DNA from 3 places in the Psychrobacillus sp. 05T411 genome. Region 1 is predicted to be linked to each of the others. Evidence: a T-box and tRNA genes for the amino acid it is inferred to sense, from the RefSeq annotation. Region 1 holds a T-box; the other regions hold tRNA genes.

Region 1 (8,080 bases):
GCATCCAAGATTTTACCGGTTCAATTACCATCTGGTGCTGTACGTGCTGGCTTGAATTTAGTGGACAACCCTAACTTATTCCAAGGGGAAGTTACTATCACTGGCACATTATCCGCTTATTTCAGTGTTCCGGGATTGAGAAGTGCAAGTGCATACACGATTATCTCAAATGGTGAAGTGCCAACGCCTCCTGAAGTGGAAGTACTAGAAAATATCGCTGCAGCTCGTGCTATAGCGGATGCAAATAAAGTTGTCAAAGTACAAGGAACAGTAACAACAGGCACTGGATTCTGGGGTGGAAAAGGTTTCTACATCCAAGATGAAACGGCTGGAATTTACGCTTTTACTACTTCAGCAGACGTAAATGCTGGCGATTTTGTAGAGCTTGAAGGAAAAGTAAGTCCATATAGTGGCGAACTGCAAATCCAACCATCAAAAATCACTAAAATCTCTACAGGTAATACACTTCCAACAGCCCAAGTAATCACACCGGCTGGAGTAAATGAAGAAACTCAAGCAAAACTTATTCAATTAAACAACGTGACAATCTCGAACTTAGTAAAATCAAATGACTTTGGAACATTCGAATTCACTGCAACACACGAAAACGGTGAATCTATCATTATTCGAAACGATAATCGCAACGGATTAGATTACGATATATTCATGAAACAATATAAAAATGGTGATTTAGTACGTGTCTCTGGTATCGCTTCCAAATTCAATACAACATATCAAGTGAAAACACTTGGTTTAGAAAGCTTTGAACAAGTAAATAAACCTGCAGTATACACAGATGTTCTCCCAGGGAATGTTTCTGAAGGAACAGAAGTCTCATTAATGACACCAATCGAAGGTGCGACTATCCACTATACACTAGATGGTTCGATCCCTACATTGGAAAGTACACAGTATACTGCTCCTATCAAACTAACGAAGACTACAACAATTAAAGCAATTGCTGTAAGTGACACTACTTCTGATGTATTCACTTTTACGTATAATGTATTGAAGTCAAATGACCTTGTCATCCGCGATATTCAAGGAAATGGACACTTCTCTCCTTATGAAGGTGCAAACGTACAAAACATCACAGGTGTCGTGACTCACTTGTATAACTCGGCAAACTTTGTCATTCAAGATATCAATCCTGATGATGACAATACAACATCAGAAGCAATCATTGTTAACAAAGCTTCAAACGGCCTTAAGGTGGGCGATTTAGTATCGGTTGCAGGAACTGTAGAAGAATGGTATTTCGAAGGCTATTCAGATATGAAGGCTAATGATTTACCAATTACAAGAATTCGTGCGACAACTGCAACGAAAACGGGAACAGCAGCACTTCCCGCTCCACTAGTAATTGGTGAAGATGTTATTCCACCAACTGAAATAATCGACAATGACGGATTAACTTCATTTGATCCACTAGAAGACGGTATCGATTTTTGGGAATCTGTTGAATTAATGCGACTCGCCGTTCCAAATGCAAAAGTAATTGGTCCACAGCAATACGGAGAGGTTGTAGTAGTAGCAGGCAATTCTACCAACACAACATTCAACGTTTTAGGTGGTATTAATATTTCAGCTAATGACTACAACCCAGAAAGAATTTTAGTAGATATCGATAATGAAAACTATGATGCGAAATCTGGTGACTATTATACTGGGAACATTGTTGGTGTAATGGGCTTTGGTTTTGGAAACTTCAAGTTATGGACAGAAGAATCTTCTCTTCCTCCAATCACTCGTGTGGAAAAACCAAATGTAATAACGGATATCAACCCTACTGAAGATAAACTGACAGTAGCTGCATACAATGTGGAAAACTTCTCAACGAATAAACAAAATACACCGGATGAGAAGGTAATGAAAATCGCAAAATCATTCGTGGAAAATATGAAATCTCCCGACATTATTACATTAGTAGAAGTTCAAGATAATGACGGACCAACAGCTTCTGGGAATACAGATGCATCTGCGAGTTATGAACGTTTAATAGCTGCAATTGTTTCTGCAGGTGGTCCAGAATACAACTGGACGGACATTGCACCTGAGTATGATCAAGATGGTGGACAACCAGGAGGAAATATTCGAGTTGGATACTTGTACAATCCAGAACGTGTCACATTAGTAGAAGGAACTAAAGGTAGCTCGACAGATAAAGTCGCTTGGGATGACCATGGTAACTTAACGTTAAATCCAGGTCGTGTTTTAGACTTACCACAGCCTAATACGCGTAAACCACTAGCAGCTCAATTTGATTTCCAAGGGGAAAAAGTAGTTGTTATCGGGGCGCATTTAAATTCTAAAAGTGGAGACCAGCCTTTATTCGGGAAACATCAACCTCCAGTTTTAGGTTCCGAAGCAGAAAGAATTGAGTTAGCAACGATGATCAACAACTTTATTAAAGCTGGACAAGCAAAGGATCCTGATTTGAAGGTAATCGTAGCAGGTGATATGAATGATTTCGAATTCACCCCTACTCTCGCTGCTCTTAAAGGTGGCATTTTAACGAATATGGTTGAAAAAGTACCTGCTGGTGAACGTTTTTCTTATTACTATCAAGGAAACAACCAAGTTCTAGACCATATTTTAGTAACCAATAACTTAGCAACTAAAACTGCTGTAGACATGATTCACATTAACGCGAACTACATGGATATTCACGGCCGTGCATCTGATCACGATCCTGTTTTAGTCCAAATTGAATTTAACGAAAAAGAAACATATACGCTAAAAGCTAATAAAACATCTGTAGAGTTAGAATCAGGTCAAACAGAGCAAATTACATTAACGGAAACTGCGACGAAACAAGACGGTACTACTACAACGAAAGACGTATCAGCGGAAGCAACTTATAGTGGCTTTGATACGAAGATCGTTTCTGTTGAAAAAGGCCTTATAACTGCAAAGGCAGATGGAAAAACAGCAATAACCGCAACCTACGGCGATAACAAAGTAACGATTAATATCACTGTTCAATCGAACAAAGCTGGTGAAGCAGTAATTACTGCCGATGAGGTAGATAGCTCTGAGGCTGTTATTACGGTAGATGGTTCTGTACTGCATGACGCTGGAAACGTATATATCCGTTTCACAGAAGCAGCTACAAAGAAAATCGACATAGCAAACAAAGATGTCGTCATTACACTTGTAAACGGAACATTCACTATCCCTGCAAACAACTTTAATACACTTGCTACAAGCGGTGAATTTACACTTCACTTAGATTATCATGTGCCGCCAGGTCTATTGAAGGAAAAGAACAAGGATAAAATCAAAGATAATCTGAAGTTAAAAGATATCGCTTTCCTTGATAGCAAAAACAATCAAATAACACAAGGTTTTAAAGACGACTTCGTTATCGTTACGGAAGGTAAGAAGCCTACTGTTGAAGGTGCTTACTACGATAGTAAATCGAAGAAGTGGAAATTCAAGAAAATTAAATAAGTAAAGTGGTCAAACTAAAAAGAGCCTAAAACATTTTGTTTTAGGCTCTTAAATGTATGCCGGCTACACTTCTTTAGAGGTGAAGTTTTTGACTTTATCCACTGCGTCTAATAGTTTGACAGTAACAATTTCTGATTCATCGATATGATTCATTAATACTTCTTTCGTTTCATCGAATAGAACAGTTGTAATATGAAACTTTTTTATAACATCCTCATTCGAAACTTTTTTATTTTTGATATAGTTGAGTAATTCATTTACTTCTTCTTGTACATTTGTAATGATTTGTAGTAATAACTCACTATCATTAATAAAGAGTCTCCTATTTTATCCGCATAAACTCCAGTACCTTTAAGTCAATAAATCCCCTTTCTTGTACCCGCTCATCAAAGTTTTCGATCAGATGATACGACTGCACCGCATCTAATAAATTATCCAGTTCCGTTAACCCTCTATCTAAATAACCATTTTCATATAAGAGAATTTGAATTTCTTTTTCCAGTTCCCCTTCAATCTTTACAATATCAGCCGGCAACGTTGGTTCGAAATAAAGTCTGTGCAGTTTCAGCAATCTAGCTAACTCATGTACTGGTTCTTTGTGATCATCCACACGAAGATCGATGTACCGATCATTATATCCACCATAACTGCCATTTTCTTTTACAACTAATAAAGCTGCAGATTGTTTTCCTCTACTATCACCACCGGCACTTTCTCCAGCTTGTAAGGCTGCTAACAAGCGCTCTGCTAGAGATCTCTCCCCTTGTATAAATGCTGTTTTCATCGCCTCTACTGTATGTTGATCTACAAGTATATTGCCTTGTATTGCAAAATTTATTTCTGCAAAACCACCAGCCCACTTATAGCAATCATCTCCAGTGAATGTTGCACTATGTCCTCTTGCATCTACAATTCCAACTTGCCTATAAGTAGACCTGTTATCATTTCTAGTAAGCTCTGTTATTACTTGTTCTGGTGTAAATCCTTTTGCTAGCATGTCCAAACCATGCTTCCCATAATCTAAATTAGCCCATGACTGTGTAGCAATTGCCCCAACGCCTGCTTTTGCATATGGCACCACTGCTCCAACACATAAAAACTTTGACGCTACTGCTACGCCTAATTCATTTGTTTTTGGATCAAAACCAACAATGGAAAATGTCATCTTTGTGCCCCTTTCTTTTGGAGTTTTTAGTCCTTGATATGTACTCCTATTGTAACTTTTATTCAAATAATATGAAACTTCCGAATATTTTTTAAGTGCCAGTCACTCACACAATACCCACACAATTCGCTTGTTTGCATTCTGTTATAATTAAGATAAGAATTTAGTTATTATAATGGGGGTATATAAATGAAAAACAATAGAATATCGATGATGGATGCTTATATGATTGAAGCACTACGCAGTAATGGTATTTCGAATGAAGAAATAGTAGCTCATCTCGAGAAAAAAGATACTAGTAATTGGGAGAATATAAAACCAACCTTTGATTTCAATGAGCTTATCAAATTATTTGAGCAAGATACAAATGGATTTAAATCTGCGCTAGTAGATGGATACACAGTAAAGTTTCTTACGATGAATGGTTTAAAAAGCCTATTAAAAATGAAATTCAATAAAGTCGCCGAAAAAGACTATGAAACATCCGAGACGGGTATCCATCATCTAGAAATCGAAACGAAAAGTTTTCCCGACTTGCAGCAAATTTTATCTATTAATTGGATTATTGAAGAACATAGAGATACGGACAATGACTCTTCCAAAAAGATAGTTAATATACAAATTGTTTAACGAAAAGGACTATAACTTACACCAATATGTCTCCTGTTTGCTGTGCACGGAATGGTTGCTACATTATTATCTTAATAAAAACGTTTAGAGGGTGTGACTTCACACCCTCTAAACGTTTTTATAGATACCTTTTTATTGGTTCTGTTTATCTACATATTTTCCATAATCAGGTTTCGCTATCTCGTTAAAATCTTTCACAAGTAAATGCAGACTACTCGTTAACAAATCCCCGGACATCGGTAATCCGTGACCTGTAACTGCAACTTTCGGTTTTAGGTCTGCTAGTTTTTTTACCGATTCTCTAGCCGCCACCCAATCAGTAGTAAGATATCTAGGTGGTCCACTAATCTCCTGTTCTTGAGTTAAGACCTTATACAAATATTCTTGTTTAACTGTAACAAATGCATCACCTGCAATTAATGCTCCATCTTCCTCTCTGAAAAATGAAACATGCCCTGGGGAATGACCCGGTGTGTGAATCCATTTAAAATCGTTCATATAAGGAATCGTCCCATCGGAAGGCAATTCTTTTACGTTATTTCCTAAATTAATTGGATCAGTAGGAAACATTGGAGACATTTTAGCGACCATTCCACCTTCTACCGTCGGATCAGGCTTAGGATAACTTTCTTTTCCAGTTAAAAATGGCCATTCTAAAGGATGCGCATATACTGGAACTTCCCACTTATTCACTAACTCAATAATTCCACCTACATGATCAAAATGGCCATGTGTTAAAATAATGGCGCTTGGCCTACTGTCTGCACCAAAACGCTCCTCTATAACAGATATAATCTCGTCAGCCGAGTGTGGCATTCCAGCATCAATTAATACAAATTCATTTGACCCTGGCTTTCCAACTAAACAAATATTGACGATTTGCACAGTATGACAATATATATCGGGTAAAATTTCCATTCCTATTCCACTTGCAATCGACGTTGCCGGGATAAACTTATAATCATCTCCGTATGAAATATTAGACTCCATAAACTCCCTCTTTCCATTTTATATCATAGGTAGCTTTTCACTTCTACATGAACTTATACCCTTAAGATTTTTTTCGAAAAAATTTGACTTTTCCTTTTCCATTTGGTAATTTAAAATACAATATCTTAGAAGAAGAGAGTAACAATTTCGGATTAGCTAGCGAGCTAGGGATGGTGGAAGCCTAGTTAAGAAGAATTGCGAACCGCACTTTGGAGATGCTTATTTGAAAAGCCGGAGACTCACCGTTATAGAGAAAGTGGCCGAAATAGGCAAATTGAGTGGTACCGCGGAAGTTAAGCTTTCGTCTCATTAATATAATGAGACGAAAGCTTTTTTTATTTACCCAATAACCCATGAATATTACAAAGGTATTACGGGTGCCAGGCACCCGTAATACCTTTGTAATAATTAGGAGGAGTTCAATTGAAAACGAAAATAGTGGAAATTCTACAAAGCTTCACAACTGAACTAATCGAAGAAAATATGATTGAAGTACCTGTATATGCTCACTTAGGTGACTTTGCCCTTCCTTGTTTTCCGTTTGCTAAAAAACTTAGAAAATCTCCTATCCTTATTGCGCAAGAACTTGCTGCAAGCATTCAAGACGACAGTATCGAAAAAATCGAAGCGATAAATGGGTATGTAAATATTTTCATGAAAAGAACGACATTTACTCAGTCGCTTTTGACGAATATTCATAAGCAAGGAAAACAATACGGTTCTTCTGATGCAGGGGCTGGAGGAGTTGTTTCGATTGATATGTCTTCACCTAATATTGCAAAGCCGTTTTCTATGGGGCATTTAAGATCGACAGTCATAGGAAATTCCATTGCTTTATTACATGAAAAAATTGGCTATCAGCCTGTTAAGATTAATCATCTTGGCGATTGGGGTACCCAATTTGGGAAGTTATTAGTAGCTTATCATTTATGGGGAGATGATAAGAAATTACGGGAAGCTCCTATTCAAACGTTATTATCCCTTTATGTTCGTTTTCATGAAGAAGCTAAAATAGACGATTCTTTAAATGACAAAGGAAGAGCCGCTTTTAAATCGTTAGAAGATGGAGATGGAGAAGCATTAACACTTTGGAAATGGTTTCGAACTGAATCACTTAAAGAATTCCAAAAGATATATGATTTACTTGGCGTTTCCTTTGATTCATATCGTGGAGAAGCTTATTACAATGACAAAATGGAACAAATAGTCGAAGAGCTGCAACAAAAAAATTTGTTAATAGAATCAGATGGTGCACTTGTAGTAGATGTTGGGGAACATTTACCACCTTGCCTTATAAAAAAATCCGATGGTGCAACCTTATATGCGACGCGAGATATTACAGCCGCTATTCAACGAAAACAGACATATAATTTCGTTAAATCTTTGTATGTAGTAGGTAATGAACAAAGCTTGCACTTCCCCCAATTAAAGACCGTATTAAATAAAATGGGCTATACATGGTCAGATACTATTCACCATATCCCTTTTGGGCTAATCTTAAAAGATGGTAAAAAGTTATCGACACGTAAAGGGAAAATTATTTTACTTGAAGAAGTGTTGAGTGATGCCATTCGGTTAGCGGAGCAGACAATCGAAGAAAAAAATCCTCGATTAGTCAATAAAAAGGAAGTCGCAAAAGAAGTCGGTGTTGGTGCCATCATTTTTAGCGATTTAAAACAACACAGAAAGCATGACATCGAATTTGACTTAAAGAAAATGCTTCAAACAGAAGGTGAAACCGGCCCTTATGTTCAGTATACCCATGCGAGAGCATGTTCCATTTTAAGAAAAGCATCTACTCCAAACACTTTGGAAGTAAGGGACGTAAATGATTATGAGTGG
Region 2 (8,080 bases), on a different contig from region 1:
TCATTTATTATTATGAAAAAAATCAAGAAGAGCTAGAAGAAATAACAGAGTTTTTAGCTAAAATTAACCCTTATTTCATTGAACATCGATATAAATTAGGTGCTACCTTTGCCCTTATAGGCAAATATGAACAAGCATTTAAGTGGTTAAGAAGTTTGCAACGTAAAGGGTTTGAAGGGGATCCAGGATTTTATTTTTGGTTATCGCATTCTGCTCATTTTTCTGGACATGATGAAATCGCGAAAAATGCTTGGAAGACATTATTAAAGTTGGATCCAGAAAAAGCAGGTTTTGAACCTTGGTTGCCGCATTTGAAAAGCATAGATGAATCGCAAATGGAAGATCAAAAAGAGTTCATTTTAGAAAAGCTACATAACGAACATGTAAGTGAGCGAATTTTAGGTTTTTATTTACTAGGTAAATCAGCACATCGGCAAGAAATTATTTCTCATCCAAAATGGATTGTTGTAGAAGAATTGACGACAATGGAAAAATTATTTTTGGCACATTCTTTAGGACATTCATTTAACGAAAAATCTGTTGCGGAAAAAGCTTTTTTAAGAGCGATCGCAGCTTCGGATTTACTTTATGAAAAGCATAAATCATGGGAACAATCCGCCGCGTTTTTATTTCAAATGTGGTTTGTATTAGTGGAACGTGCATTAAAAAAGGCCTATGCCTTCAAAAATCCACGAGCATTAGCAGCTGCAACGGAGTATATGTTTGAATCTTCCAGAAAGAAAAATGTAACCAAAAAACAATATGCAGAAGAATACGGGATTACGACTACTACCTTGACGAAATATGTAAATGAACTCATGCAGTTTTTACCATTATTCGATGCCTAAGCATAAAAGTTGAAGCATGTATAATAATCCTTTAGATTGATGGTAGAAGCAATGTAGGAGGAATGTAAGATGACTGAAGAAAAAATTTATGATGTGATAATAATAGGAGCAGGTCCTGCAGGGATGACTGCAGCTGTATATACTTCTCGTGCGAATCTTTCTACTTTAATGATTGAACGCGGTATTCCAGGTGGACAAATGGCCAATACAGAAGAAGTCGAAAACTACCCTGGTTTTGAAATGATTTTAGGACCAGAACTTTCGACTAAAATGTTTGATCATGCGAAAAAATTCGGTGCAGAATATGCATACGGAGACGTGTCTGAAATTGTCGATGGGGAAGCATATAAAACAGTTAAAGTAAGTGGAAAAGAATATAAAGCACTTGCAGTTATTATTTCATCCGGTGCTGAGTATAAAAAAATGGGAATTCCAGGTGAAAGCGAACTTGGCGGACGCGGTGTAAGTTATTGCGCAGTTTGTGATGGTGCATTCTTTAAAGGGAAAAACCTTGTGGTAGTAGGCGGTGGAGATTCCGCTGTTGAGGAAGGTGCATTTTTAACGAAATTTGCGGACAAAGTAACGATTGTTCACCGTCGTGATGAGTTGCGTGCACAGAAAATTTTACAAGACCGTGCATTTGCGAACGAAAAAATCGACTTTATTTGGAATACGACCTTAAAAGAAATTCACGGTAAAGATGGTAAGGTTGGTAGCGTCACATTAGTTTCAACTGTAGATGGTTCGGAAAAAGAATTCGAAACAGATGGAGTTTTTGTATATGTCGGTATGCTTCCATTAACAAAACCATTTTCAAATTTAGGAATTTTAAACGAAAACGGCTATATCGTCACGAACGAAAGAATGGAAACAGATGTACCTGGAATTTTTGGTGCAGGGGATGTTCGTGATAAAATGCTTCGTCAAATTGTTACGGCAACTGGAGATGGAAGTATCGCTGCTCAAGCAGCACAACATTATATTGAAAATATGAAAGATAAAACAGCAACGAACGCTTAATTTAATTATTTCTTAATGGATTTGTAACCTTCTTGAAACAATTAAAGCGTATAGTTAGAAATATAAATTGACCCCCCTTTTTATATAAGAAATAGTTGAACAGGCTGTTTCGCGATTTTAATCGTGAAGCAGCCTCTTTTTGTGAAAATTAATGTATAATAAAACTATTAACACATGAAAGATGTGGAGTGACAATTCGTGCAAAGAATCGCAAATTTACTTATATGCAAAGATGACAAAGTCCTTTTATTAAAGAAGCCTAGGAGAAACTGGTACGTAGCTCCTGGTGGCAAGATGGAAGTAGGAGAATCTATTCTAGTTTCTGCTGTTCGAGAGTTTACCGAGGAAACCAATGCTATCCCTATTGGACCCCATTTAAAAGGAATTTACACCATGGTTATCGAAGAAGATGGGGAGCGAATCGATGAGTGGATGTTATTCACATTTGTCGCCAAAGATTTGGAAGGTAGGCCATTCCATGAAACAAAAGAAGGTATTTTAGAATGGCATCCAGTAGAAGCTTTACATACGCTTCCAATGGCTGAAGGGGATCGAACGAACTTATTATTTGCTGTGCAAGAAAAAGGAATGCAATATGGAACCTTTGTTTACACGCCTGACTTTTCATTGATAACAGAAACGATTCAGCAATCATCGGAGGGAGAAGTAAACAATGGATAGTACTATACAAAAGCCGGAAACCGAAGTGGTCATTATTACAGGAATGTCTGGAGCAGGTAAGACAGTTGCCATTCAAAGTTTTGAAGATCTTGGGTATTATTGTATTGATAATTTGCCACCGGAACTTTTAAGTACATTCATCAAGCTAATGATTGATTCCAATAAACAACCTCGAAATATTGCAGCAGTTATGGATTTACGTGGTGGTGAAATGTTCCATTCTTTAGTGGAATCAGTTAATCAGTTACAAGAAGCAACAACGATCACTCCAAAAGTATTGTTTCTAGATGCGAAAGATGAAGTATTAGTAAGAAGATATAAAGAGACTAGACGTTCTCATCCACTAGCTAATTCTGGTCTCCCGCTAGAGGGGATCAAAAAAGAAAGAGAGTTACTTTCGGAGTTAAAAGGAAGAGCACAATTTATTTATAATACATCTACGATGAAGCCTCGTCAGTTAAGGGAAAAAATACAAGCTGAATTTTCGTCAAAAGGTAGTAAAGTATTTACAGTAAACGTCATGTCTTTTGGATTTAAACATGGAATCCCGATCGATGCCGATTTAGTATTTGATGTACGCTTTCTTCCCAACCCTTTCTATATAGAAGAACTCAAGTTGAAATCAGGTCTAGATGAAGAAGTATCTGGTTATGTTTTAAAATGGGCGGATACAAAGACATTGATCGAAAAGCTAACTGATCTGTTTTTGTTTATGATTCCACAATATAAACGAGAAGGTAAGACACAGCTAGTTATTGCATTTGGTTGTACGGGTGGACAGCATCGATCCGTTACATTAGCTGAATACTTTGGTAAACTATTAAAAGCAGAAGATAAAACGGTTATCACACATAGAGATGTAACGATAAGAAAGGAATGAAGGAATGGAGCGTACAAAACACCGTAAGAAAATAGTTATTATTGGTGGTGGTACGGGACTGTCTACATTGCTTCGTGGTTTAAAGAAATTCCCACTCGACATTACAGCAATTGTCACTGTAGCAGATGATGGTGGAAGTTCTGGTCGATTACGGGATGATTATGATATTCCACCGCCTGGGGATGTTCGAAATGTGCTAGCGGCACTTTCGGATGTAGAACCATTGGTGGAAGAAATGTTCCAGTATCGTTTTTCTAAATCGGAAGAGCTTAAAGGGCATTCTTTAGGAAATTTAATGTTGGCAGCATTAACTTCTATTACGGGTGATTTTGCTAATGCTATTAGTGAAATGAGCCGTGTATTAAAGGTGCATGGAAAGGTTCTACCAGCAGCCAATCAATTAGTCACACTTCATGCGCAATACGAGGATCAGACAATTGTAAGTGGTGAATCTAAAATTCCATTGTATGGAAAGAAAATAGAAAAGGTATTTATCTCTCCATCCGATGTGAAACCGTTACCAGAAACAATTAATACGATAAAAGAAGCCGATATTATCGCAATTGGGCCTGGAAGCCTATATACTAGTATTTTACCGAATTTGTTAGTGGAAGGTATAAAAGATGCAATTATTCGGTCAAAAGCGAAAAAAGTATATATTTGTAATTTAATGACACAGGCCGGGGAAACAAGTGATTACACTGCATTCGATCATGTCAACGCCTTACTTGATCATGTAGGTGAGAATTTCTTAGATGCGGTTTTAATAAGTAATGAAGAAATCCCTGAAAATGTGCAATATTTATACAAGCAGGAAAAAGCATCACCTGTCAAAATAGATATAGAAAAACTAGAAACATTAAACTTAGCAGTCGTGAAAAAAGACATTTCCATTGTCCATGGTGGCGCAGTACGTCATGATGCGATGAAAGTAGCGAAATGGCTTGTAGAATATGCGTAAGTGATTACATACATAATGAGTTATTGTAATCCTTAGCTAGAAAGGGGGAAACGGATTATGTCGTTTGCTTCTGAAACCAAAAAAGAAATGACGCAAGAAGAGTCCAAACCATGTTGTGCAAGAGCTGAACTTTCAGCCCTTATTCGAATGAACGGATCGCTTTCATTTAGCAATAAGGCGCTTAGTTTAGATGTGCAAACTGAAAATGCGGCAATCGCTAGAAGATTATACACATTGATAAAATCTTTATATCCGTATCAAGTAGAATTGCTCGTTCGAAAAAAAATGAGATTGAAAAAAAATAATATTTATATTTGCCGTATCCGAGAAGGATCGAAAGAGTTACTAGAGGATTTACAAATATTGAAAGATCATTTTCAATTTGAATATTCTATTTCCAAAGATTTAGTGAAAAAGAATTGCTGTAAGCGCGCTTATTTAAGAGGTGCTTTTTTAGCTGGAGGATCTGTTAATAATCCGGAAACATCTTCTTATCATTTAGAAATTTATTCATTGTACAAAACACATAGTGATGCACTGGTGGAATTGATGAATGGATTTGAGTTAAATGCGAAAACGATTGAGCGGAAAAAGGGCTTTGTTGCTTATTTGAAGGAAGCAGAAAAAATTTCTGATTTTCTAAGCATAGCCGGTGCTCATAGTGCTTTATTAAAATTTGAAGACGTGCGCATTATCCGAGATATGCGAAATAGCGTGAATCGTTTAGTTAACTGTGAAACGGCTAATCTAAATAAGACGATTAGTGCAGCTATTCGTCAAGTTGAGAATATACGATATATAGAAAGTTCGATCGGTCTCGATCAATTGCCAGAAAAACTACGGGAAATCGCACGTTTACGTGTAGAATATCAAGATGTGACCTTAAAAGAGTTAGGTGAAATGGTTTCTACTGGAAACGTTAGTAAATCTGGTATTAATCATCGATTACGAAAAATAGATGAAATCGCAGATGCACTTCGTAGAGGCGAAACAATTTAGTGAAATGGAGCGTATTTTAATGACAGAGAAACAAGTCGAAGTGAAATTACCAGCAGGATTACAAGCAAGACAAGCAGCATTATTTGTACAAGAGGCAAACCGTTATATCGCGGATGTATATTTAGAAAAAGATGAGAAAAAGGTAAATGCTAAAAGTATTATGGGAATCATGAGCTTAGCAATTAGTAAAGGAATCACTGTAAACTTAAGTGCAGAAGGTTCTGACGAGGAAGAAGCAGTAGAAACACTAGCAAAATTTATCTCCAATGAAGAATATTAAGAAAGGGCTGTCCCATTTAGTCAAACTTGACTAGGGGATGGCTCTTTTTGTAAATAATCCACCAATAAATGGATTAGGGCAACCAATCGGTCATTGAAAGCAACCAATTTTATTCCGAAAGCAACCAATTCAGCATGAGAGCAACCAAATTGCCAGTGAAAGCAACCAAAGCATAAAATAGCTCCTTACTTGGAGTGAGACGAGGATGGTTGTGTCTTGTTTTTTTGTAAACGTTGCGCGTTTATAAATTGACATCCTTCTCCAGGTAAAAGAGTCGATACTTGACCGCATACACGACGTTTTACGTCTCACCTAGTTTTATTTCCCCACAAAAGTACCCAAGGAAAGTAAAATTTCCTTGGGTACAATTCTTTATTATGATTTTTTCATTTCGCTGCGTTCGATAATATGATCGATTAGACCATAGTCTTTCGCGCGTTCAGCAGTCATGAAGTTATCGCGATCTGTGTCTCTTGATACGATTTCAATCGGTTGACCAGTGCGCTCTGCCATAATGTTGTTTAACTTGTCGCGTAAGAATAAGATGCGTTTTGCAGCAATTTCGATTTCCGTTGCTTGCCCTTGTGCGCCACCAAGTGGTTGGTGAATCATTACTTCTGCGTTCGGAAGTGCGTAACGTTTTCCTTTTGTTCCAGCTGTAAGAAGGAATGCTCCCATTGAAGCTGCCATACCGATACAAATTGTTTGTACGTCCGGTTTGATGAACTGCATTGTATCGTAGATTGCCATACCAGCTGTGATGCTTCCACCTGGGCTATTAATGTAGATGGAAATATCTTTTTCAGGGTCTTCTGCTTCTAAAAATAGAAGTTGAGCAACGATGGAGTTCGCAACATTGTCATCAATGCCACTTCCAAGCATAATAATACGGTCTTTTAATAATCGTGAGTAAATATCATAAGCGCGTTCCCCACGATTTGTTTGTTCGATTACTGTAGGAATTAAATTCATCCTGTTTGCCTCCTTCAAAGGTGGTATTGTAAGTTGATTACTGAAAAGTATATCTCAGTTGTAACTTTATCATACACATTATGGTCAAGGAAGGTCAAATATTAAGCATTGAAAAGTTAGGTTGAATTATTTTGAATTCATTTGTATAATATATAAGTCGCTAGTCCTCGTAGTGTAATGGATAACACGGAAGCCTCCGAAGCTTTAAATGTGAGTTCGATCCTCGCCGAGGGCATATACAAGGTAATTCAGTTTTAAGCTGGAATTATAAGAAAACACGCAAAACGCTATTGAAACGTTTGGGCGTGTTTTTTGATGTTCCATGAATTGAGGAGAACGTTTCACTTGTTATCTCCATAATATACGGTAATAATTAAAAAAGAAGCGTTATAATGGTAATTTTAATTCGAAAAAGTGAATAGGGAGTTTTGCGGTATATGGACGTTGTAACGGAATTTTTTCAAAAAAAAGGAGTAAAACGAGTTTTAATTTTTGCTTTAATTGTTTTCATCCTCTATAGCATGAGGAGTATGATCAATCTAATCTTGTTAACGTTTATTTTCACTTTTCTGATGGATCGCCTCATTGAGTTTGTAGTCAAATACATACGATTAAACCGGAAAACCCTTGTAATCATTATGTATGCACTGATCATCGGGTTATTGACCTTAGGCATCGTGAAATACTTGCCTATTATCACGGTACAAATCAGTCAACTTGCTAAGCAAATTACTGCTTTTTATACACAGCCTCAGGAAAATGTAATAATTGGCTATATAGAAATGATTATTACTAAAAATCAGCTTGCAGCTTATTTGGAAAACGGTTTTTCATTTCTACTAAAATATTTTACAGGTATTAGTAAAATAAGTGTTCAAGTTATCATTGCTTTAATTTTGAGCTTGTTTTTCTTGTTAGAAAAACCAAGATTAAAAGAATTCACAAGCAAGTTTAAATATAGCAAGATTGCACCTTTTTATTTTGAAGTGGAATATTTTGCTTCGAAGTTTACTCGCACTTTTGGTAAAGTGATTGAAGCCCAATTTATTATTGCTATTGTCAATACTATTTTGACAGTAATTGCATTAAGCATTTTAGGATTTCCGCAAATATTTGGATTGGCAATTTTGATTTTCTTTTTAGGACTTATTCCGGTAGCAGGAGTAATTATATCGCTTATTCCCTTAGCTTTAATTGCTTTTACAATTGGAGGGTTTTTGAAAGTATTTTATGTCTTAATTGCTATTATGATTATTCATGCAGTTGAAGCATATATATTGAATCCAAAGCTGATGTCTTCCAAAACTGATTTACCCGTTTTTTATACCTTTATCGTTCTCATTTTTTCGGAAAGCTTTTTTGGTGTTTGGGGATTGATTGTCGGAATTCCGATTTTTGTTTTCCTGCTCGATGTACTTGAAGTAACGAATAAAGAAAAG
Region 3 (8,080 bases), on a different contig from region 1:
AGACTTAATCAAAGTTTTAAATTGTTTTTCATCATGACCAAACCAAATTGTTGAGTTATTCTCTTCAGCAAAACTTCTAATACGCTCAACTGTGGAATTGTAACCAACCGAATCATATAAAATCCCTGGTGGTTTAACTGGCGGCCCTAAACTTTCCGCAGTGTACAATGCATCCGAAGCCAGTAGCAGATTCCCAGTGCCAGGCAATTCGATATGCAAACCAAGCATCCCGTACGCATGTCCTGGTCCAAAGTTTATTATTTTAATGCCTTCTACTAAATTGACTTCTTTTTCAGTCGGTTTGATCGTTCGCCAGCGTAGCTCATTCTTAATCCACGCCATCACGTCTCCCCAAATATAAGCACCCATATTACGAGTCATCGCAAAGGTTTTCATCACATTTTGTAACTCTGAATCATGTACAATAATTTCTGCATTTGTAAATAGTTCTAAGCATCCAGCATGATCTAAATGTAAGTGAGAAGCTACTACATATTTGATATCTTCAGGACGTACTTTTAACTGTTCTAATCGATTGATTAAATAACATTCTTCATTTTGAAAGGCAGGGAAAAGTTGCTGAATTCCTTCTGGCCAACGCCCATCGTCTCCCATACCTTCCGGGTTACAACCTGTATCAAACAAAATTTTCCCTTCCGGATGGTCGATTAATACAGCAAAAACCGGAAACTCCACAAATTCTGATTTTGGACTCGGATCGGATACACTAGCAGGATTATGCATTGAAATCATATAGTTTTTATCCATCTTCATCGTACCCGTATCTAGTACGTAAACTTTTTTAGAATTACACATAATATATTCCTCCAATATTTTATATTTTCTTCATTCAGTCGATCAACTCTCTATTCTTCAATTGGCGTATTCAATTCCAATTGATGCTCGCGTCACTCCACGATTAAAGGAAGCATCCAATGCTTTCGACAAATCTTCTAATGTAAAATCACAAGCAAGAATTTCACTGAATGGATATTTGTTAATATTCAAATTCAAAAACTTTAATGATTTATATAAATACCAAGGTTCATAACGAATGAGCCCTAATATTGAAATATTTTTTCTTGTCATTAATCCCGGATCGAACTCGGTTAATTTGCCAGGAGAAATATTACCAATAGAAATATATTTTCCTCCCGATTTAATGAGATGGATCCCTTCAGCTAAAGCCACTGGTACCCCCGTTAGTTCCATCACAACATCCGCTCCAACTCCGTTTGTTAGCGACATTATTTTCTCTGTACGTTCCTCAACCGTCTTATACTCATCCATCGAAAGTATCTCGTCAGCGCCGAATCTTTTTGCTAAAGCAAGACGATTTGGTACGGTGTCAATGACAATCACTTTAGCTCCAAACATTTTTGCAACTGCAGTAGCATTCAAGCCAAGCCCACCGGCACCTTGGATAACAACTGTTTCCCCATATTTTAATCCGGATTTTTCAATGCCAAAGTACACTTGTGACAGGGCACAGTTTGCACCAGCTGCAACTTCATCTGGAACATTGTCCGGTACTTTATAAAAATATTGATTGGGATGGATATAGTAGTGCGTAGCAAATGATCCATGAAAATGGGGATACTCATGCGCTTCTTTGCTCCAATACTCATATGCGTTTTCACATAAATTCAAATACCCTTGCAAACAGTGTTTACATTTCTTGCAAGTCAAAAAATAAGCTGCTGCAATTCGATCACCCACCTGTACTGGTTGTCCAGCATAATCAGTTGTGACGCCTTCACCTAGCTCAACAATTTCCCCTACCATTTCATGTCCCATTACCCCGGATTTTTTCGTAGGATGTAACCCTTTCCAAATATGCAGTTCCGACCCACAAACATTTGTCCTTTTAACACGAACCAATATGGAATCTTTTGCTGCCTTCGGTAAATCATACTCTTCAAAAACCATCTGTTCTGGTTCTGTCATTACCGCGACTTTCCCCTTCACCCAATAACCCCCAATATTATTATAAAAATTGCCAAAACAAATTATGAATGCATGGCTATTTCATAATCTATTCGTAAACTCATGAAAATATTTCTTTTTTCGGGAGATAGTTAATCTTCTTGCTCTCTATAGGAAATCATTCCTTGCTCTGTACCTAAATCGAAAAAAATAAAAAATCTCGTGAAAACTTTGATCAAAGTTTTCACGAGATCCAAAAGACTTTTCATTAATAAGATCCTAATTTTTTTAGAGATAAAAAAAAATGGAATCAATTGAGTTTTATAGAAAGAATACAAACATTCTCGCTCTCAAATAAAAAAAAGCAGTAAATGTTGAATATCAACATTTACTGCTTTTTTATGAACGTCCCAGGAGAGATTCGAACTCCCGACCGACGCCTTAGAAGGGCGTTGCTCTATCCAGCTGAGCTACTGAGACTTATGTATAAAGGAAGTAATTAGATCGAAAACCAAAATTACCTTCTTTATTTATTATATAGGAAATTTATCAAAATTCAACCTTTTATTGAAATTTTTTTCAGGTATTTTACTGGTTCTGTAATATAAAACTAATATAACCTTATTATCTAAAAAATCCCTTCTAATAGAAAATTAGAAGGGATTTCTAATACGTCCCAGGAGAGATTCGAACTCCCGACCGACGCCTTAGAAGGGCGTTGCTCTATCCAGCTGAGCTACTGAGACAAGAACTCCCCCACCACACAGATAGGAAAGACAAGATTTAGTATATAATTAAAATTGAACAAAGTCAACGATTTTTTAAAAAAGATATATTTTATTCGATTTCGTATAAGGCTAATGAATTAAATGCTTTTACTTCACTCTACCTAAGTTGACCTTTGCCAAATAAAATCAAAAACGTATACTTTCTAGTATCACATGCTCCGAAGAGTAAAAGTTTACATGCCATGAATGTTCCATTTTTTCAACAATTGCATAACTCTTTTCTTTACGTCCACGCGGCTTATGCAAACTTCCTGGATTAATATACAAAATATCATTCTGCAATTCCGCACCGAGCATATGCGAATGACCGAAACAAACGATGGTAGCTTGTACTTCATCTGCACGATACTTAAGTGGCATAAGTGTCGTTTTTACATGATGCTTATGCCCATGTACAACTAATATTTTTTCGTTCTCTAGCTCCGTTATTACTTCCTCGGGAAAACCTTCATCAAAGTCACAATTCCCTCGAACAATATGAACTGGTCTATTTTCGAAATAAGAAGCGGGTAATTCGCTATCACCACAATGAATTACCGCCTCCACATTCGTCCAATGCTCCATCACTCGTTCCAATGTCTCTGCATCCCGATGTGTATCACTCATCACTAATATTTTCATCGATATATCTATGCTTTCCCAACTAAATCATCTAAATTCGTAGCAAGTAATTGGAGTGCATTACCGCGATGGGAAATAGCGCCTTTTTCTTCGGCTGATAGTTCCGCCATCATTTTGTTTTCTGCAGGAACAAAAAAGATTGGATCATATCCAAATCCATTCGTGCCTTTTCTTTCTTGAGCAATAACCCCTTCACAAGTCCCTCTTACAGTAAATGGATCGCCTTTAGGAAAAGCTACAGCGATCGCGCAAACGAATCTCGCTGTTCTTTCCGATTCTTTGATGTCTTTAAGCTCTTCTAGCACTTTATCGATATTTGCTTCGTCGCTCTTCTCTTCCCCCGCATACCGCGCAGAATAAATACCTGGGCGACCGTCTAGTGCATCAATTTCAAGTCCACTGTCATCTGCTATAACCATTGTTTGTAGATGGTTAGCGAGTGCCGTTGCTTTTAATAATGCATTTTCCTCAAAAGTTGTACCTGTTTCTTCTACATCCATATCATTTGCTACATCATGGAGCGTCAATACCTCATAGCCAAGCGGGCCAAATAGTGCCTCAAAGTCTTTTGCTTTTCCTTTATTTTTCGTTGCAATAATTATTTTTTTCATACAGTTTCAGGACCTCCCCCGCCAATTTTAGTCGCTAATTCGCCTAGAGCCGCATGTTGGATATCCATTAATCGCTTAATACCAATTTCTCCTAAATCCAACATCTCCATTAATTGTTTTCGAGAAAATGTTGCTTCTTCTCCAGTACCTTGCAGTTCTACATATTCACCACTGCTCGTTTGAACAATATTCATATCAACGGAAGCAGTAGAGTCTTCTTCATAATTTAAATCTAGTACGCCTCCAACGTTTTCCAGCACCCCAACACTTGTTGCAGCTAAATATTCACGAACTGGAAAATAGGCCAATTGTTTTTGTTCAAATAATTTTCCAAGCGCAATCGTCAATGCCACAAAGGCACCTGTAATACTTGCCGTTCTAGTACCACCGTCTGCTTGAATAACGTCACAATCAATCCAAATTGTTTTTTCTCCGATTACTTCTAAATCGACTACCGAGCGAAGTGCTCGTCCGATCAAACGTTGGATTTCCATCGTACGACCAGTCACTTTCCCTTTAGATGATTCTCTCTGGTTGCGTGATTCCGTCGCCCGCGGCAGCATAGAATACTCCGCAGTAATCCAACCTTTACCTTGTCCTCTTAAAAACGGTGGCACTCGGTCTTCAATAGTCGCATTACAAATGACTTTTGTTTGTCCAACCGTTATTAATACAGACCCTTCTGGATGAATTAAATAATCTGTTTCTATATGTACATCTCTTAGTTCATTTACTTTTCTTCCGTCAGTTCTAATCATATATTTCTCCTTTAGTCTATTCATGCAAAAGAAGACCCCGTTATTTAAGGTTTCTCAAGCTAACAGGGTCATTTGAATGAAATTGTTCGTACATCTGCATTCGGTAACTCTAGCCATTTTTCCACAATCGTTTTAAAAATTGGCACTGATCCCGTCGTATAAAAAACAGGGTTTTTCTTCTCTTTTATCGGATGATGCATCTGATGATAATTTAAATACTCCATTACATCTTGGGCTGTCTCTTCAGCAGAGGAAAGTACTTTTACATTGTGGCCAACTGCCTCTTCAATATGCTTTTGTAGTAATGGATAATGCGTACATCCAAGAATAACTGTATCAAATTGCTCATTTTTTAAAGGCAATAATGTTTCCATTACCATATTCCTTGCGAACTCACCTTCATATTCATTACTTTCAACGAGTGGAACGAATGTTGGGCAAGCGAGTGGAATAACTTTACTGGATGTATTTAAAGCCGCAATTGCCTTCTCATACGCTCCACTTTTAACCGTACCGCTTGTACCTAGCACTACGATTTCATTCTTTTTTGTTGCTTTAATCGCTGCTCTCGCTCCTGGAAAAATAACACCAATCACAGGGAAGGGCATTTTTTTACTTAGTGAGTTCAATGCCACTGCCGTAGCTGTATTGCAAGCAATGACAAGCATTTTTATGTTCATTTTGGCAAGCGTCGTAGCGAGTTGCCATGTGAATTTCCGTACTTCTTCGCTTGACCTTGGTCCATACGGACATCTAGCTGTATCTCCTATATAAATTATTTCTTCATTAGGTAAATGTCGCATAATTTCCTTCGCGACGGTCAATCCACCTACTCCGGAGTCTATAACACCAATTGGGGCTTTCACGTTAATTCCTCAGTTCTTTTTCATCTCTTGATGTAATTTTTCTAATAAAATCGATAAATTTGCTACTTCTTTTTCATCAAACTGCCCGAGGATTTCTTTTAAATATTGTTGTCTTTTATCAATAACCTCTTCAATAATACGTTCACCTTCTGCTAGTAAGTGTATACGCACAACACGGCGATCCTGCTCATCTCTAACTCGTTGAACTAATTCACTTCTTTCCATACGATCGATTAAATCAGTCGTTGTACTAAAAGCTAAATACATTTTATTGGAAAGATCACCAATTGTCATATCTCCTAGTTCTAAAAGCCACTGTAGAGCTACAAACTGCGGTGGTGTTATTGTATAAGCATTTAAAATTTGACGGCCTCTCTGTTTAATAATACCCGATATATGTCGAAGCTCTTTTTCTAAAAAAGCAACATCTTTTTTATTATGTTCCATATCTTTTATTTCATCTGCCATATAATCCTTCACTCCTCAAAACAATTCTTCTTATTTATTATTGTGACGTGTTCTGAGGAAAATGGCAAGGATTCAAGTTAATTCAACGATAGTTCACCTAGTCTTAATAGTTCCACAATTGCTTGTGATCGGCCCGATACTCCTAATTTTTGTATCGTATTAGAAATGTGATTTCTTACCGTTTTTTCACTAATTGATAACTGAATTGAAATTTCTTTTGTAGAATTATCTTCTACTAGTAACTGAAAAATTTGACGCTCTCTGTTTGTCAATATTGATCGATGCTGATTGTTATCGTACAATGCCTTAGCCCCCTATCCACTCTCCTACTAACGTATGTAGCATCGGGATAGTAGGTGACGGCTAGTTGGCACTGTTTTTAAAAACTTCTCGTTCTTTTTCGTTCCATTGAGAAGCTTTCCCCGTTTTTTTGTCGATTTGCACGATGGTGCCCCTTCCAGTAAAGACCATTTCGCCTTTTTCGTTTTTAGCCATGTAATGTATATCAACGGACGAAGAACCAATTGTAGAAGCTTTTACATAAATCCGAAGTTTTTCGTCAAAGAATACTTGTTGGACATAATCACATTGTAAATCCGCGACAACTGGAATTTTTTCACCATTTGGATTTAACCATTCATTCATAAAGTTTATGTGTTTAAAGTACTCAATACGTGCATATTCAAAGTAAGCAAACGTTACCGTATTATTCAAATGTCCGTACATATCCGTTTCTGAAAAACGTACGCTTACTTCCGTGTAAAAAGAAAAATCTTGTTCCCAACTCGCAACATCTTCTATGTAACTAGCTCGCATCAAAATCATCCCCCAGTAAATGAATATTTATTCATTTATTGTAACAGAGAAACAAAAAGTCTGCATAGAACATTATATTCTACGCAGACTTTTCATGATGATCCAAGAGAAAGTGTTAACTTCCCTACTTAGTTATTGTCCAGCTGCAGCGCCTTGCTCCTGCGCACAGCTCGTCGCAGAAGAACGTTGCCCCTCGGGGTCAAATGTGAAAAAGCTGTGGTGGCTGAAGAGCTGCCTCCTGGGCCCGCACGATGCGGGTCATGTCTGCTTTGCCACAGGATGTGGCGCACTTTGCAGACCTACCACATCCCAATTTGCCTGTCGGAGGCCTGCAGGATGCAGGTCATGCAGTCGTTGCGACACGATGTCGCGAACTTAGACTGTATTCCTTTAACATAGGCGCTTCCGCATTTCTTTATTAGTCAACCATATGGTCGCTTCCGAAGAAGTTTTTGAACATTTGCACTGTTGTATCTCGGTTTAATGCAGCGATAGAAGTTGTTAAAGGAATACCTTTTGGACATGCAACAACACAGTTTTGTGCGTTACCGCAGTTTGCAAGGCCTCCGTCTCCCATAATCGCATTTAAACGTTCATCTTTGTTCATCGAACCTGTTGGATGCGCATTAAATAGACGTACTTGCGAAAGTGGTGCAGGTCCCATGAATGATGAACCGCTATTAACGTTTGGACATGCCTCCAAACAAACACCACAAGTCATACATTTAGATAATTCATAAGCCCATTGACGTTTACGTTCTGGCATACGTGGTCCTTCCCCAAGATCGTATGATCCATCGATTGGAACCCATGCTTTTACTTTTTTCAATGAATCGAACATACGTGTTCTGTCTACTTGCAGATCACGAACTACAGGGAAAGTTTTCATTGGTGCTAACTGAATCGGTTGCGTTAATTGATCGATTAATGCAGAACAAGATTGACGTGGTTTACCGTTGATAACCATCGAACAAGCTCCACATACTTCCTCTAAACAGCTCATATCCCATGCTACCGGAGTAGTTGCTTTCCCATCCGCATTGACAGGATTTTGACGAATTTCCATAAGCGCTGAAATCACATTCATATTAGGACGATAATTTACTTCAAACTTTTCCCAATATGGAGTAGATTCAGGTGTATCTTGTCGAAAAATTTCGATTTGAACTTTTTTTGTTTCAGTTGCTATTACCATGATTAATTTTCTCCTTTCGCAGAATAATCAC

Evidence for each region. A T-box is a leader RNA that pairs with one kind of tRNA and senses whether it is charged. The one in region 1 lies ahead of argS (arginine--tRNA ligase), so its partner is inferred to be a tRNA-Arg.
Region 2: it has a tRNA-Arg gene. The T-box ahead of argS (arginine--tRNA ligase) is inferred to sense a tRNA for this amino acid. The anticodon was not compared.
Region 3: it has a tRNA-Arg gene. The T-box ahead of argS (arginine--tRNA ligase) is inferred to sense a tRNA for this amino acid. The anticodon was not compared.

The regions. Positions count from the first base shown of each region.
Region 1 is NZ_JBFTLO010000006.1:98,480-106,559, forward strand. It holds gene AC1DFT_RS06605 (DUF6359 domain-containing protein) at 1-3,453, shown strand, start outside; gene AC1DFT_RS06610 (DUF1028 domain-containing protein) at 3,776-4,618, opposite strand; gene AC1DFT_RS06615 (hypothetical protein) at 4,808-5,248, shown strand; gene AC1DFT_RS06620 (MBL fold metallo-hydrolase) at 5,381-6,238, opposite strand; T-box leader at 6,356-6,550, shown strand; gene argS (arginine--tRNA ligase) at 6,662-8,080, shown strand, end outside.
Region 2 is NZ_JBFTLO010000002.1:169,163-177,242, reverse strand. It holds gene AC1DFT_RS02320 (tetratricopeptide repeat protein) at 1-848, shown strand, start outside; gene trxB (thioredoxin-disulfide reductase) at 918-1,868, shown strand; gene AC1DFT_RS02310 (NUDIX domain-containing protein) at 2,067-2,549, shown strand; gene rapZ (RNase adapter RapZ) at 2,542-3,429, shown strand; gene AC1DFT_RS02300 (gluconeogenesis factor YvcK family protein) at 3,434-4,390, shown strand; gene whiA (DNA-binding protein WhiA) at 4,448-5,389, shown strand; gene AC1DFT_RS02290 (HPr family phosphocarrier protein) at 5,409-5,669, shown strand; gene clpP (ATP-dependent Clp endopeptidase proteolytic subunit ClpP) at 6,045-6,641, opposite strand; tRNA gene AC1DFT_RS02280 (tRNA-Arg) at 6,805-6,876, shown strand; gene AC1DFT_RS02275 (AI-2E family transporter) at 7,079-8,080, shown strand, end outside.
Region 3 is NZ_JBFTLO010000007.1:74,463-82,542, reverse strand. It holds gene ahlS (AhlS family quorum-quenching N-acyl homoserine lactonase) at 1-816, opposite strand, end outside; gene AC1DFT_RS07265 (zinc-binding dehydrogenase) at 874-1,968, opposite strand; tRNA gene AC1DFT_RS07260 (tRNA-Arg) at 2,333-2,406, opposite strand; tRNA gene AC1DFT_RS07255 (tRNA-Arg) at 2,599-2,672, opposite strand; gene AC1DFT_RS07250 (metallophosphoesterase family protein) at 2,841-3,335, opposite strand; gene AC1DFT_RS07245 (XTP/dITP diphosphatase) at 3,344-3,946, opposite strand; gene rph (ribonuclease PH) at 3,943-4,701, opposite strand; gene racE (glutamate racemase) at 4,773-5,570, opposite strand; gene AC1DFT_RS07230 (MarR family winged helix-turn-helix transcriptional regulator) at 5,580-6,038, opposite strand; gene AC1DFT_RS07225 (helix-turn-helix domain-containing protein) at 6,116-6,340, opposite strand; gene AC1DFT_RS07220 (acyl-CoA thioesterase) at 6,402-6,854, opposite strand; gene sdhB (succinate dehydrogenase iron-sulfur subunit) at 7,273-8,049, opposite strand; gene sdhA (succinate dehydrogenase flavoprotein subunit) at 8,052-8,080, opposite strand, start outside.